Linked DNA regions of Azospira inquinata. Each later gene encodes a partner of the first gene's protein in a complex. Links are inferred from orthologs where the notes say so. Each region holds a gene or a part of one and is shown in the gene's direction. Other genes may lie near its edges.

Region 1 (2,893 bases):
CCCCTTCGTCCTCCGGCAAGGTCACCCCGTGGGTGGTGAGCTCGTCGAAGAGTCCGGCCATTTCCTCGCTGATGCCCCACAGGCTGCCCGCCTCGAACCAGCCCCGTTCCGCCAGGGCGTCCCGAAGCAGCACCAGCCGCTCGGCGGGGGGCAGGGGGGCGGGGGTAAGGGCCACCCCGGCGGCCCAGCGGGCCAGGGTGTCGCAAGGGGGCAGGAGCAGGGGTACCCCCGTCGGGGCCCTAAGGCCCCAGGTGCGCCCCAGTTCCCGCCGTAACTGGGAGGCCAGGGGCAGGCCGGGCACCACTAAGCGCAGCCGGGAAAGATCCGGTCCGCCGCCGATAAAATCCAGCACCGCCCGGGAGACGGCAGCGAGAAAATCTTCCCCCCCGTCCAGGGCCATTTCCTCCACCCCGGCGGTGGGGGCGGTCACCCCGGTGCCTCCGGCGGCCGGAGCCTCCCCGTCCTCCAGGGGCAGGGAAGCAGCAAACAGGTCGCCGGTCAGGGAGGGGGTATCAGGGGAGCGGGCCATGGGCGGGAGAATGCCTGTGACAAGAAGGAATGGGAGTTTTAGGAACGGGGCCCGGCCCCCGAAAAAATGCCCGGGCCAATGCCTCCAGCGCCGAGGTCGGGTGAAGCCCAATGGTAAATCAGGCGCCCCCAGCTGTGGGCAAGGGCCGCAAAAACAAAGGCATCAGCGCGTTACTCAGCGCTCCAGCAAGGGCCCCTTGTCCGGCTTGCCGTTCCATTCGTCCGCATCCTCCGGGGCGGCGTGGCGCGCCAGGATGGGGGGCCAGGACTGGGCCAGTTCCTGGTTCAGGGCAATATAGGGACGCTGGGCCAGGGGCACGTCATCCTCCCGGAAAATGGCTTCCGCCGGACATTCGGGTACACACACGCCGCAGTCGATGCATTCGTCCGGGTCGATGGCCAGAAAATTGGGCCCCTCCCGGAAGCAATCCACGGGACAGACGTCCACGCAGTCGGTGTATTTACAGCGGATGCAATTTTCGGTCACCACATAGGTCATGGCCTATCCTCCGGAATAATTGGAGAAACCCCAGGTTTCCCCTCTGGCAACAGGGCGCGGGGAGAAGTTCAGCCAACTTCCCAACCCGGATGATTTTCGCTAGCATAGCCCGGTATCAAATCCGAGGCAGACCGACAGGCCGTCGGCCTCCGGCATAATTTTCCATATTTCCCAAAGCGTTACACCAGAAGGGACTTTTTTTCATGAGCGAACACATCCATTACGTCACCGACGACGCCTTCGATGCCGAAGTGCTGCAGTCTTCCGAACCGGTCCTGGTGGACTATTGGGCTGAATGGTGCGGTCCCTGCAAAATGATCGCCCCGATCCTGGACGAAGTGGCTGGCGAATACGCCGGCAAGCTGAAAGTGGCCAAGCTGAACATCGACGAAAACCAAAAGACGCCGGCCAAATACGGCATCCGTGGTATTCCCACCCTGATGCTGTTCAAGGGCGGCAACGTGGAAGCCACCAAGGTGGGCGCCCTGTCCAAATCCCAGTTGACCGCTTTTATTGACAGCAACCTGTAAAGCCTTTAGTCTCCGCGCCTGAAAGCCTTGCGCCCTCTGTAGGGGCGCCTGATCCCAAAAAGATCCGCCCTCCTCCCCGGAAACCAATAACAACTTCCCGGCAAGACTTTCAGGCCGTTCCCCCGCTTCCTGCCCGGGAACCCTCTCTTCCGATTCTCTGATTCCTGTGTAGTCCGCCGCGACGTCGGCCCTAACGCCATACCCATATCCCATCCACCGCGGAAGTCTCCGCGCCTTTTGCTGAAAAGCTCCCCATTACGCTCGTAGCGCCATGCATCTATCCGAACTGAAGACCCTCCATGTCAGCCAACTGCTGGAGATGGCTGTCACCAATGAAATCGAGGGTGCCAACCGCCTGCGCAAGCAGGAACTGATTTTTGCCCTGCTGAAAAAGCACGCCAAACGCGGCGAGAGCATTTTCGGCGACGGCGTCCTGGAAGTCCTGCCCGACGGTTTCGGCTTTCTCCGCTCCCCGGACACTTCCTATCTGGCCAGTACGGATGACATTTATGTCTCCCCCTCCCAGATCCGTCGCTTCAATCTGCACACCGGGGACACCATCGAAGGGGAAATCCGTACCCCCAAGGACGGAGAACGGTACTTCGCCCTGGTAAAAGTGGATCGGATCAACTACGAGCCGCCGGAAGCCTGCAAGAGCAAGATTCTCTTTGAAAACCTCACCCCCCTCCATCCCACGGAACACCTGAAGCTGGAACGGGACATTCGGGCTGAGGAAAACACCACTTCCCGCATCGTGGACATGATTTCCCCCATCGGCAAAGGCCAACGCGGCCTGCTGGTGGCGCCCCCCAAGTCCGGGAAGACGGTGATGCTGCAACACATCGCCCACGCCATTACGGCCAATCATCCGGATGTCCATCTCATCGTCCTGCTCATCGACGAACGTCCGGAAGAAGTGACGGAAATGCAGCGCACGGTGCGGGGCGAAGTGGTGGCCTCCACCTTCGACGAACCGGCTACCCGCCACGTGGTGGTAGCGGAAATGGTCATTGAAAAGGCCAAGCGCCTAGTGGAACACAAAAAGGATGTGGTCATCCTGCTGGACTCCATCACCCGTCTGGCCCGGGCCTACAACACGGTGCAGCCCGCCTCCGGCAAGGTGCTCACCGGGGGCATGGACGCCAACGCCCTGCAAAAGCCCAAGCGCTTCTTCGGCGCCGCCCGGAACATTGAGGAAGGCGGCTCCCTCACCATTATTGCCACCGCCCTGGTCGAAACCGGCTCCCGCATGGACGACGTGATCTACGAAGAATTCAAGGGCACGGGCAACATGGAAATCCACCTGGACCGGCGTATGGCGGAAAAACGCATCTAC
Region 2 (12,292 bases), 190 kb from region 1 along the record:
ATCGGCGTCGATCTTTTCCACCCCCGCCGCCCCGGCGGCCGTGCGGCACTGCTCCAGGAGGTTGAGGAAGCGCCGGGCGTCCCCGTCCGCGTAGCCGATGATGGTATCCACGGCCAGATCGTCGAAGCTCAGGCCGCCCAGGGCCTTTTCCTGGGCCCGTTGCAGCAGGCGCTTTAGCTCGGCGTCGGTGAGGGACTTGAGCACATAGACCTGGGCCCGGGAAAGGAGGGCGGAATTGACCTCGAAGGAGGGGTTCTCCGTGGTAGCGCCGATGAAGGTGACCAGCCCGCTTTCCGCGTAGGGCAGCAGGGCGTCCTGCTGGGATTTGTTGAAGCGGTGAATTTCATCCACGAACAGGATGGTGTGCCGCCCCTGGGCCTGGTTCAGTTCCGCTTTTTCCATGGCGGCCCGGATGTCCTTGACCCCGGCAAACACGGCGGACAGGGCGATAAAGGCGCAGTCGAAGGCGCTAGCGGTAATCCGGGCCAGGGTGGTTTTGCCCACCCCGGGAGGGCCCCAGAAAATCATGGAATGGGGGGTGCCGGACTCAAAAGCCAGGCGCAGGGGTTTGCCCGGGCCGAGCAGGTGGGTCTGGCCGATGACCTCGTCCAGGGTAGCGGGGCGCAGCAGTTCGGCCAGGGGGGCAAAGGGGGCGGGCTTCTCCCCGGCGGGGGAAAAGCCCTGGGGATCGCTATCAGAAAAAAGGTCGCTCACGGGACAATCACAGGAAAATCAGGAAGGGAGCGGCCCTACCGGCAGGGCCGGGGGTGGGGAAGCTATTCCCCCACCACATCCGCCCCGGCGGGGACGCTGAAATGGAACAGGGAGGCGGGCAGGGAGGGATTCCGCTCCAGCCGCTGGAAGACCAGATGGGTGGTCTGGCCGAAGCTGTCCAGCAGGTCCATGGCTTTCAGACTGTCCCCCTGGAAGCCCAGGCGCACCTTTTCAAAGCCGGAATCGGCACTCTTGGGGGTGGCATCCACCCATTCCAGGCCGTCCCGGCTGCCCCCGTCGCTTAAGACGAAATTCTTTTCCAGGGCGTTATCCCCGGCCAGCAAGGCTGCCGGAGTGGCGCCCAGGGCCTTGCCCATGCGCTTCACCGTGACCTGCTTCAGGTCCGGATCGTAAATCCACACCTTGCTGCCGTCCCCCACCATCAACTGGGCGTAGGGCTTTTCAATCTGCCAGCGAAAGCGGCCGGGCCGGGCGAACATCATGACCCCGGAAGAGGCCTGGGGCCGGTGGCCGCTCTTGCCCATGACGGTCTGGGAAAAGTCGGCCCGCAGGCTGCGGGAGCTTTCCAGAAAGTGTTTCAGGGTGTCCACGTTGCCCGCCTGGGCGGAGCCCCAGGCCAGCAGGCCGCTCCACACCAGGGCCCGGCCCAGGAGGCGCCAGGGGCGGTTTGTCAGGGAAGGGGCCGGTATTGCTGCTGCCATGATTATTCCTCGCTCTTTCTCGCCAGCACTTCCCGCCCGCCCCGGCCGTCCATGGGGGAGACCAGTCCGGCCTTTTCCATGGCCTCGATGAGGCGGGAAGCCCGGTTGTAACCAATGCGCAAATTGCGCTGAACCAGGGAAATGGAGGCCCGCCGGGTTTGCAGGACGATTTCCACCGCCTGGTCGTACATGGGATCCTTTTCCCCGTCCCCATCTTCGCCCCCTTCCCCGTCGCCCCCCTCTTCGTCACCGCTGCCGGTGAGGACGTTTTCTTCGTATTCCGGGGCGCCGGTGGTTTTCAGGTAATCCACCACCTTGTGCACTTCGTCATCCGCCACAAAGGCCCCATGGACCCGGGTGGGATAGCCGGTGCCCGGAGCCAGATAGAGCATGTCCCCCTGGCCCAGGAGGGCTTCCGCCCCCATCTGATCCAGGATGGTACGGGAGTCGATTTTGCTGGAGACCTGGAAGGCGATCCGGGTGGGAATGTTGGCCTTGATCAGGCCGGTAATCACATCCACGCTGGGGCGCTGGGTGGCCAGCACCAGATGGATGCCGGAGGCCCGGGCCTTCTGGGCCAGACGGGCGATGAGTTCTTCCACCTTTTTGCCCACCACCATCATCATGTCCGCCAGTTCGTCGATGATGACCACGATGAAGGGCAGAGGCGCCAGGGGTTCGGGGGATTCCGGAGTGATGGAGAAGGGGTTGGGAATCTTCTGCCCGGCCTTTTCCGCCTCCCGCAGCTTGGCGTTGTAGCCCGCCAGATTGCGGACTCCCAGGGCGCTCATGAGCTTGTAGCGCTTATCCATTTCCCCCACACACCAGGACAGGGCGTTGGCCGCCTGGCGCATGTCCGTCACCACGGGGGCCAGCAGGTGGGGAATGCCCTCGTAGATGGACAGTTCCAGCATCTTGGGGTCCACCAGAATGAGGCGCACATCCTTGGGCTCCGCCTTGTAGAGCAGGGACAGGATCATGGCGTTGATACCCACGGACTTGCCCGAACCGGTGGTACCCGCCACCAGCAGGTGGGGCATTTTGGCCAGATCCGCCACCACGGGCAGACCGCCGATGTCCTTGCCCAGGGTCACGGTCAGAGGGGACGCGGTATCGTGATAGACCTTGCTGGAGAGAATTTCCGAGAGGCGCACGGTCTGGCGCTTGGGATTGGGCAGTTCCAGGGCCATGCAAGACTTGCCCGGCACGGTTTCCACCACCCGGATCGAAACCATGGCCAGGGCCCGGGCCAGATCCCGGGAGAGATTGACGATCTGGGAGCCCTTGACCCCGGTGGCCGGTTCGATTTCGTAACGGGTCACCACCGGGCCCGGATAGGCGGCCAGCACCTTCACCTGAACGCCAAAATCCGCCAACTTGCGTTCGATGAGGCGGGAGGTGAATTCCAGGGTTTCGGCAGCGGGCACCTCCGGATGGGCCGGAGGCGGGTCCAGCAGGTACAGGGGGGGCAACTGGCCCCCTTCCACCGCCTCGGGGAACAAGGGGGTTTGGCGTTCCCGCTCGATGCGCTTTTCCGCCTTGGGGGACACGGGGATTTCCGGCTCCACCCGTTCAATGCGCACCGGCTCCTGTTCCGCCACCCGGGTCTTTTCCACCTGCACCACCGCTTCCCGCTCCCGGGCCACTTCCCGTCCGATACGCTGATCCTGCCAGCGTTCTACCTGGTTGCGCCCGAGGAAGAAGACGGTTTCCAGCCAGCCCCCCAGGCGCTCGAAAAAGCCCAGCCAGGACATGCCGGAAAAGAGGCTCCAGCCCAGGAGCACCAGGGCCAGCAAAAACAGGGTGGCCCCCGTGTAACCCAGGTAGCGGATAGCGGCGCCGCTCAGTTCCAAGCCCAGCATACCGCCGGGAGAAAGGGGCAAAGGGGTACGCAGGGTATAGAAACGCAGGGCTTCCAGGCCCGAACTGGCCAGGAGCAGTACCAGAAAACCGCCCCCGGCAATGTAGAGGGGCCGGTTATCGGCGGTGCGCAGGCCGTCCAGGCGGCGATAGCCCCACCACACCAGGGCCAGGAGCAGGCCGATCCACCACCAGGCGGAGAGGCCGAAAACGTAGAGGAGCAAATCCGCCAGCCAGGCGCCGAAGCGGCCCACCGGGTTATGGAGGGCCCCGGTCTGGGCGGAATGGGACCAGCCCGGATCGCCCCGGTCATACCCCCACAGGGCCATGGCCAGGAACAGGGCCACGGCCACCAGCCCTAGCCAGCGGGACTCTTGGAGTATCAGGGCGATTTTTTCCGGCAGGGGACTGGGAGAACGGTCACGGCCGGAACGGGGAGAATTGGGCATCAAAGGGGGTCAGAAAATTCGGATCGCGGCAAAGTGCTTGGAGAATTATAACGTTCCCGAATCGCTCCGGTCTTGTAAGCATTTGTGCCCGCCGGAGGCCCGGGCCGCCCGGGCAGGCGCCCTTCAAGGCGCGTGGAGGATGATGCGGCTGCCTTCCGTCTGGATATAGCCGTTGGCTTCCAGGTCTTTCATCACCCGGCTCACCATTTCCCGGGAGGCGCCGATCATTTTGGCGATGTCCTGCTTGGTCAGTTTGCGGGCCACCACCCGCTGGCCGTCTTCCTGGACCGTGGAAAATTCCAGGAGCAGCTTGGCCACCCGGCCAAACACATCCATCAGGGCCAGGCTTTCGATTTTCTGATCCGCCTCCCGCAGGCGCTGCACCAGGCTGCGCATGAGGTAGAGGGAAACCTCGAAATTGTCTGCCAGACAGCGTTTGAAGTCGTTACGGGCCAGGATCAGCAGTTCGCAGGGTTCAATGGCCAGCACATTGGCGGAGCGGGGGCTGCCGTCGATGAGGCCCATTTCCCCGAAAAATTCCCCCGGACCGAGAATGGCCAGGATCACTTCCCGGCCTTCCTCGTCGCTGTTCAGCACCTTCATGCTGCCGCTGATGAGCACATAAAGGGAATCGGTGGCGTCCCCGGAGCGCACCACCAGGGTTCCCCGGGGCACCTTCCGGTAGGCGGCAACCCGCACCAGCTGCTCCAGATACGCCGAGGGAACCTGCTTGAACATGGGGAGATTTTGTAACGTCGCCACGCTCAAGCCCTTTGCTGCCTGCATTGTTTAACCTTTACCCATTTGGAAAGAATTGATCCCGGAGGCCCATTATTGCGTAAGCGCCAACTTTTTCACACCCCCGGGGGAACAATCGGGGCAATTTTGATTCGATATAATGGATAGCCAACCCCGATCCATTGACCTCATTATTCTTTCTAGAAAGCATCTGCCATGTCCCAAACCACCCGTCACAGCCGTCTCATTGTTCTCGGCTCCGGCCCCGCCGGTTACACCGCCGCGGTTTACGCCGCCCGGGCCAACTTGAAGCCCCTGCTGATCACCGGTCTGGCCCAGGGCGGCCAGCTCATGACCACCACCGAAGTGGACAACTGGCCCGCCGATCCGGACGGGGTCCAGGGCCCGGAACTGATGGCCCGCTTCCAGAAGCATGCGGAGCGTTTCGAGACGGAAATCCTCTTCGACCACATCCACACCGCCAAACTGCAAGAAAAGCCTCTGCGCCTCATCGGCGACGCCGGGGAATACACCTGTGACGCCCTGATTATCGCCACCGGCGCCTCCGCCCAGTACCTGGGCCTGCCCTCCGAAGAAAAATTCCAGGGCAAGGGGGTTTCCGCCTGCGCCACCTGCGACGGTTTCTTCTACCGCAACCAGGCCGTGGCCGTGGTGGGGGGCGGCAATACGGCGGTGGAAGAGGCCCTCTATCTGGCCAACATCGCCAGCCACGTCACCGTGATTCACCGCCGGGAAAAGTTCAAGGCGGAAAAGATCATGCAGGACAAGCTCTTCAAAAAGGCGGAAGAAGGCAAGGTCACCGTTCTCTGGAATTCCACCCTGGACGAAGTGCTGGGGGACGATTCCGGGGTCACCGGTCTGCGTGTCAAGAATGTGGCAGACGGCAGCACCCAGGACGTGCCCGTAATGGGCGTTTTCATCGCCATTGGCCACAAGCCCAATACGGATATTTTTGAAGGCCAGCTGGAAATGGAAGGGGGCTACATCGCCACCCGCATGGGGCGCAACGGCAACGCCACCGCCACCTCCATTCCCGGGGTTTTCGCCGCCGGGGACGTGCAGGACCACATCTACCGTCAGGCCTGCACCTCCGCCGGCACCGGCTGCATGGCCGCCCTGGACGCGGAACGTTATCTGGACAGCCTGGGACAAGCCTGACATGTCACGTAACCGGCGCCCCGGGGAGGCCAATCCCTTTCAGCGCCTCACCGAACTGCAACTGACCCCGGCCCCCGCCGGGGCCCAACCGGACCGGACTCCCACCCCAGCCCCGGCACCCTGCTCCCAGAAGCCCACCGCCGCGCCCCATTCCGAGCAGGCGGCATCCCCCGCTGGGACGGAGGATGAACAGGCCCTCTTCCGGCAGGCCATGGGGGATTTGCGCCCCATGAGCCACAACCAGGCGGAGCTGGCCCGGCCCAAGCCCCGTCCGGTGGTGCGTCCGAAGCTCAAGGAAAAGGCCGGGCCTTCGGCGGCCGCCCTGTCCCCCGCCTGGCTGCGCCAGTCCCTGGGGGAAAAGGACCTGTTCCGCCGCGCCATGGCGGACGCCACGCCCCTACCGGAAAGCGATCGAGCAGAAGTGGGCCGGGCGCCCCGCCGTCCCCGGCGGGTGGTGGAAACCAGCAGGCAGGAAGGTCCGGAAGATTCGGGCACCACCTTCCTGTCCCTCCAGGAAACCGACCCCCACTGGCTGTTTCTCCAGGCCGTAGGCACCATCACGCCCCTGGCAAACAACAACCGGGCCGAGGTGCCCCGCCCCCGTCCGGTCCCCAAGCCCCGGCCCCGCCCTAAGGCGGAAACCCAGGCCCCGGGCGAGGCTGCCCCGGCGGCACCGGAACGACGTACCGGCCTTTCCGACCATGCGCTGGCCAGTTTGCAGGAACGGGACGACGGCAGTTTCCTCCGCCCCGGGCTGGGGAGCCGCACCCTGGCCGACCTGCGCAAGGGACGCTGGGGCATTCAAGGGGAACTGGATCTGCACGGCTATAACCGGGACGAGGCCCGGGAGGTGCTGGCCCGCTTTCTCGCCTCCAGCCTGCGCCAGGGCCGCCGAGGCCTGCGCATCATCCACGGCAAGGGATTGGGCTCCCCCGGTGGGGATGGGGTGCTGAAACACCTTTCCCGGGCCTGGCTGGCCCAGCGGGAAGAAATCCTGGCCTTTTGCCCGGCCCCGGAACGGGACGGAGGGGACGGAGCCCTGCTGGTACTGCTCCAGAGCACCAGCAAAACGAGCTGATCCCGGTCCGGCGGTCAGCCCTTGGCATCCGGCAGCGGGGCGGGTTTTCCTGCCCCGACTGCTTGGCTGCTGATGTTCGGAGCCTGGCTAAGGCTTCCCCGGTCCATTTCCCCCCCTTTCCAGGGCTCCCTTCCCGGTATCCCTGCGTTTCCCTCTTTTATGGGTAGGACGCAGGGTTCCGCCTTTTTCTAGCCCTGGGTAGAACACCTAGGCGAGGCATCGCCAGCCTCATCTCAACGTATTCCCCCGCCAATCATCGGGGGAAGCTCCCCTCCGGAAGCAATCCGGCCCCCCATAAAATCGGCCCCGGGGCAGATGCTTGATCCGCGCCGAGGCCGACAGGTCACTTCCCCTGGGGGACGCCACCCGGGAGGGCTTAAACCGCCGCTTCGTCCGTTTCCCCGGTGCGGATGCGCACCGCATGTTCCACGGGGAAAACGAAAATTTTGCCGTCGCCGATCTTGCCGGTGCGGGCGGCTTTGATGATGGCATCAATGGCCCCATCCACCACCCCGTCGGAAACGATCACTTCCAGCTTCACCTTGGGCAGAAAATCCACCACATATTCGGCGCCCCGATAGAGCTCCGTGTGGCCCTTTTGCCGGCCAAAGCCCTTCACTTCCGTCACCGTCAGACCGGTGACCCCCACTTCGGACAGGGCTTCCCGCACTTCATCCAGCTTGAAAGGCTTAATGACCGCTTCGATCTTTTTCATGGACTCTCCTCTTATGCATGCATGGGTTAATGCTTACCACTCGTCAGGATACCGGTTGGTGATCGGGTAACGCCAGTCCTTCCCGAATCCCCGATGGGTCACCCGGATGCCGACCGGTGCCTGACGACGTTTGTATTCGCTGATTTTAAGGAGTCGCACCACCCGGCGCACGTCCGCTTCCGTGTAGCCCATGGCGATGATTTCCCGGGGCGACCGATCCTCTTCCATATAGGCGGCCATGATGGCGTCCAGCACCTCGTAGGGTGGCAGGGAATCCTGGTCGGTCTGGTCCGGCCGCAGTTCGGCGGAAGGGGGCCGGGTAATGATGCGCTCAGGAATAATCTCCCGCTCCCGGTTGATCCAGCGGGAAAGGCGATAGACAAAGGTCTTGGCGATATCCTTGATGACCGCAAAGCCCCCCGCCATATCCCCATACAGGGTGCAGTAGCCCACCCCCATTTCCGACTTGTTGCCCGTGGTGAGTACCAGGGCGCCGGAGCGATTGGAAATGGCCATGAGGATCAGGCCCCGAATCCGGGCCTGGAGATTTTCTTCCGTGGTATCTGCCCCCCGGACCGGGGTGGCCAGTTCCGCCGCCAGCATGTCCGTGAAGGTGGTCATGGCTGGGGCGATGGGGATTTCCTCGTAACGGACCCCCAGGTTACGGATCAGCTGACGGGAATCGTCCAGGCTCATGTCCGCCGTATAGGGGGAAGGCATCATCACCGCCCGCACCCGCTCCGCCCCCAGGGCTTCTACGGCCAGCACCAGGGTAAGGGCCGAGTCGATACCGCCGGAGAGGCCAATCACCGCCCCCGGAAAGCCGTTTTTACCAATGTAATCCCGAATCCCCAACACCAGGGCCTGATACACCTGGGCTTCCAAGGACAGGGCAGGAGCTACCTCGGCGGGCTGCACATCCCCGGCTCCATAGCGCACCAGGGCCAGGGCGGGCGCAAACTGGGGCAGACGGACACGCAGCTCACCCCCGGCGCCGATGGCGAAGGAGCCCCCGTCAAAGACCAGTTCATCCTGGCCCCCCACCAGATTGACGTAAATCATGGGCAAGCCGGTGGCGGCGTGGCGATCCCGCAACACCCGCAGCCGGTCTTCCCCTTTGTTCATGTGATAGGGCGAGGCGTTGAGCACCAGGAGCAGTTCCGCCCCGGCTTCCTTGGCCCCTTCCACCGCGCCGACCCGCCACACATCCTCACAGATGTTGAGGCCGACCCGTACCCCCTTCACGGAAAAGACGCAGGGGGACTGGCCGCCGTCGAAATAGCGCTCTTCGTCGAAGACCTCGCTATTGGGCAGAAAACGCTTGCAATAGGTGGCCACCACCCGGCCTTCGGCCAGATAGGAGGCGGCGTTGTAATGGCGGCCATCAATTTCCGCCGGATGTCCCACCACCAGGCCAATCTCCGGCACTTCCCGAGCCAGGGCTTCCAGCTCCTGGGCGCAGGCCCGGTAAAAATCCGGGCGCAGCAACAAATCCTCCGGCGGATAGCCGCACAGAGCCAATTCGGGGGTCAGCACCAGGTCGGCCCCGGCCCGGGCGGCCTCCCGGGCCACCCCAGCAATCAGGCCCCGGTTGCCGGGCAAATCTCCCACCACGGCGTTGATCTGGGCAATGGCGATGGTAAGACTGGAATCCATGGTCACAAAATCAATGGTTACAAATGAAAAGACCGGTCCCCCCGCCAGGGAAGGTCCGGTCCCGAATGGAGCGCCAGGGGCTTAGCTCTGGGCCACGTAGCGGGATACCCCCGCCTGAATTTCCTGCTTGGCATCTTCCAGATTGCCCCAGCCGGTCACCTTCACCCATTTGTTGGGTTCCAGGTCCTTATAGTGCTCAAAGAAGTGCTGAATCATCTTGGGCAGCAGGTCGGGCAGGTCATCCACGGTCTGCACCTTGTCGTAAATCGGGGTCAGCTTGCCGACCGGCACGGCGATCAGCTTGGCGTCCATCCCTGCTTCGTCTTCCATGTTCAGAATACCCAGGGGACGGCAACGCACCACCACACCGGGCATCAGGGGATAGGGAGTGACCACCAGCACATCCACCGGATCCCCGTCGTCGGACAGGGTTTTGGGGATAAAGCCGTAGTTACAGGGGTAATGCATGGGGGTGGACATGAACCGATCCACCACCACCGCGCCGGAATCTTTGTCCAGCTCATATTTGATGCCGGGGGCCCGGGCCGGGATTTCAATAACCACGTTGAAATCGTTGGGGACATCCTTGCCAATGGGCAAATTGTCGATATTCATGGGGGTTGTCTCCTCGTTGAACAAGGGGCTGATTATACGTCAGTCCCGCCCAAATCCCGGGAATATTCAGGGCAAAAACACCGACCTTCCAGAAGCCCCCCGGCGCGGAAGACTTGACAATGACCGACGCAAACACGAGAATGAGATCAATTCTTATTACCAAGCTTCCATGGTCTCCACCCTCTCCCTTCCGGTTTCTGCCGCCGGGCTCCACTCCCGCCCCTTCCTGGCCAGCCCCTGGCCCTGGGCGGGGCTGGCGGTGCTGTTCCACGGCGGCGCCCTGGCCCTGCTGTTGCAACACCGGAGCCCAGCGCCGGTGACCCCGGCGGCACCGGTTTTCAGTGTCAGTCTATTGGCGCCTCCGGCGCCGGAAAACCGACCGGCAACAGCTCGTCAGGCATCCCAGCCCCAACCGGTGCGCCACCAGACACCCCGGCCTACCCCCAAGGTACCAATCAAGAGCGACAAACCGGCGCCCCAGCCCCTGTCCGCCGTCCCCACGGCCAGCAGCGCGCCCAGCCATAGCGAAGCGGTTGCCCCGGCTGGCGCCAAGGAACCCGCCCATAGTGCGGAGCCGGTGACAGAAGCCCGCTTTGACGCGGGCTATCTGCAAAACCCCGCCCCCACCTATCCCCCTTTGTCCAAGCGCATGGGGGAGCAGGGCAAGGTGTTACTGCGGGCCCACGTGCTTCCTAACGGCACGGCGGACGGAGTGGAAATTAAACGCTCATCCGGCAGCCCTCGCCTGGACAACGCTGCCCTGGAAGCGGTGCGCAAATGGCGCTTTGTTCCGGCGAAACAAGGGGGACAGGCCATTGGGGCCTGGGTCCAGATTCCCATCAATTTCAGTTTGGAGAACTAAATGCACAGCGCTTTCGATCTCAACCATTTTTGGACCCAGGGGGATGGGGTTTCCCACGCCGTCGCCCTGATCCTCCTGCTGCTCTCCATGGGCAGCTGGGCCGTGATCCTGGGCAAAGCCTGGCAGGTCTGGCGCCTGCGCCGCCGGGGGGCGGTGGCGGTGGACCATTTCTGGCATGCCCCGGACCTGGATGATGGCATCGCCCGCTTGGCCACACTGGAACCCTATGGGGATCTGGCCCAGCGGGGTGCCCAGGCCCTACGCCACTACGAAAGCCACAGCGGCGACCGCTCCCACCTGGACGCCCACCTGTCCATCAGCGAACTGGTGACCCGGGCCCTGCGCCAGGGGCTGAACCAGACCGGCAGCCGGCTGGAAAGCGGCCAGTCCTTCCTCGCATCCATCGGTTCCACCGCCCCCTTCATCGGTCTCTTTGGCACCGTCTGGGGCATCTACCACGCCCTGGTGCAAATCGGCGCCAGCGGCCAGGCTTCCCTGGACAAGGTAGCAGGGCCCGTGGGGGAAGCCCTGATCATGACTGCCGCCGGGCTGTTCGTGGCCATTCCCGCCGTACTGGCCTACAACGCCTTCAACCGCATTCTGCGGGTCATCGTGGACGACCTGGAAGCCTTTGCCCATGACTTGCACACCTATCTGACCACCGGCCACCCCATGCACCAGGCCCATCCCCAGGCTCCCGCCCAGGCGCCGGTGCATCGTCTGGCGGAGGTGGCCTAAATGTCCTTCGGCACCCTGGATACGGGGAACGGGCGCCGTTCCCAGCCCATGGCGGACATGAACACCACGCCCCTGGTGGATGTAATGCTGGTGCTGCTGATCATTTTTATCGTCTGCGCCCCCCTCATGGCCCAGTCCATCAAGGTGGATCTGCCCCAGGCCCAGGGCACGCCCCTGGATGAAAAACCCAAGACGGTCAATCTGTCTCTGGACGCCCAGGGCCAGCTGTTCTGGGACAAGCAGCCCCTGGCCGAGGGCGACCTGGCCCAGAAACTGAAGACGGCGGCCGCCGCCCGTCCCCAGCCCGAACTGCAACTCTCGGCCGATAAGGAAACCCGCTATCAGCGCCTGGCGGAAATCATGTCCGCCGCCCGGGAAGCCGGTATCGCCAAACTCGGATTCGTCACCACGCCTGGAGAAACCCATGTCTCAGGACAATGAACTCAAACCCACCCTCACCGTGGTCGCCCTCGGCAACGCCGTCGGCCCCCATCTGCCCACCCTGAGCAGCCGTCAGCTTTTTCGCGGCGGCAACAACATGGTGCGCATCGAACATGGCGGACAGTGCTATCTCCTGCGTCTGACCCGGGAAAACAAACTGATTCTGACCAAGTGATCTCTCGTTCCACCTCTTGCTAGCCAGCCAGCCCTCGGGCCCCGCCAGCCACCCTTTTTTTCCAGTTGCCTCTTCGTTGGGTACCGACGACTCAGAAACCTCCCGGTTTCCCTCCTGTCGTCGTTCTACGCAGTAGCCAGCCCCCCGGCCTCTCCGGCCATCGGTAGCGAGCCACGCGCTTTTTGGAGAACTCCATGCGCTTTCCGCAAGCTACCGTGGGACGGCCCCGTCCCCTGACCCGTCACGTCCGTCATGCCCTGCCCCTGGCCCTGGCCAGCCTCTGCCTGAGCCCCGCCCAGGGGGAAGAAGCCACCGGGGACACCAAGCTGACCGAAGTGGTGGTCACCGCC

What was found.
Region 2: the proteins of trxA (region 1) and trxB are in contact, whole or in part, in a crystal structure (PDB 1F6M), measured with the Escherichia coli proteins. The link is inferred for Azospira inquinata from one-to-one orthologs.

What each region holds. Positions count from the first base shown.
Region 1 is NZ_CP064782.1:2,559,948-2,562,840, reverse strand. It holds trxA (thioredoxin TrxA), read left to right. Parts: upstream 1-1,230; coding sequence 1,231-1,557; downstream 1,558-2,893. Other genes in the region: rho (transcription termination factor Rho), read left to right, coding at 1,829-2,893; fdxA (ferredoxin FdxA), read right to left, coding at 704-1,027; Azoinq_RS11760 (PD-(D/E)XK nuclease family protein), read right to left, coding at 1-529. UniProt on the Escherichia coli protein: Participates in various redox reactions through the reversible oxidation of its active center dithiol to a disulfide and catalyzes dithiol-disulfide exchange reactions.
Region 2 is NZ_CP064782.1:2,365,948-2,378,239, reverse strand. The notes cover bases 3,787-6,680. They hold trxB (thioredoxin-disulfide reductase), read left to right. Parts: upstream 3,787-4,699; coding sequence 4,700-5,662; downstream 5,663-6,680. Other genes in these bases: Azoinq_RS14925 (Smr/MutS family protein), read left to right, coding at 5,664-6,680; Azoinq_RS10850 (Crp/Fnr family transcriptional regulator), read right to left, coding at 3,869-4,507. Also shown: Azoinq_RS10865 (replication-associated recombination protein A), read right to left, coding at 1-714; outer membrane lipoprotein chaperone LolA, read right to left, coding at 777-1,436; Azoinq_RS10855 (DNA translocase FtsK), read right to left, coding at 1,439-3,745; more of Azoinq_RS14925, read left to right, coding at 6,681-6,740; Azoinq_RS10835 (P-II family nitrogen regulator), read right to left, coding at 7,117-7,455; Azoinq_RS10830 (NAD+ synthase), read right to left, coding at 7,489-9,111; ppa (inorganic diphosphatase), read right to left, coding at 9,193-9,726; Azoinq_RS10820 (energy transducer TonB), read left to right, coding at 9,896-10,588; Azoinq_RS10815 (MotA/TolQ/ExbB proton channel family protein), read left to right, coding at 10,589-11,326; Azoinq_RS10810 (ExbD/TolR family protein), read left to right, coding at 11,327-11,767; hemin uptake protein HemP, read left to right, coding at 11,751-11,942; Azoinq_RS10800 (TonB-dependent hemoglobin/transferrin/lactoferrin family receptor), read left to right, coding at 12,137-12,292.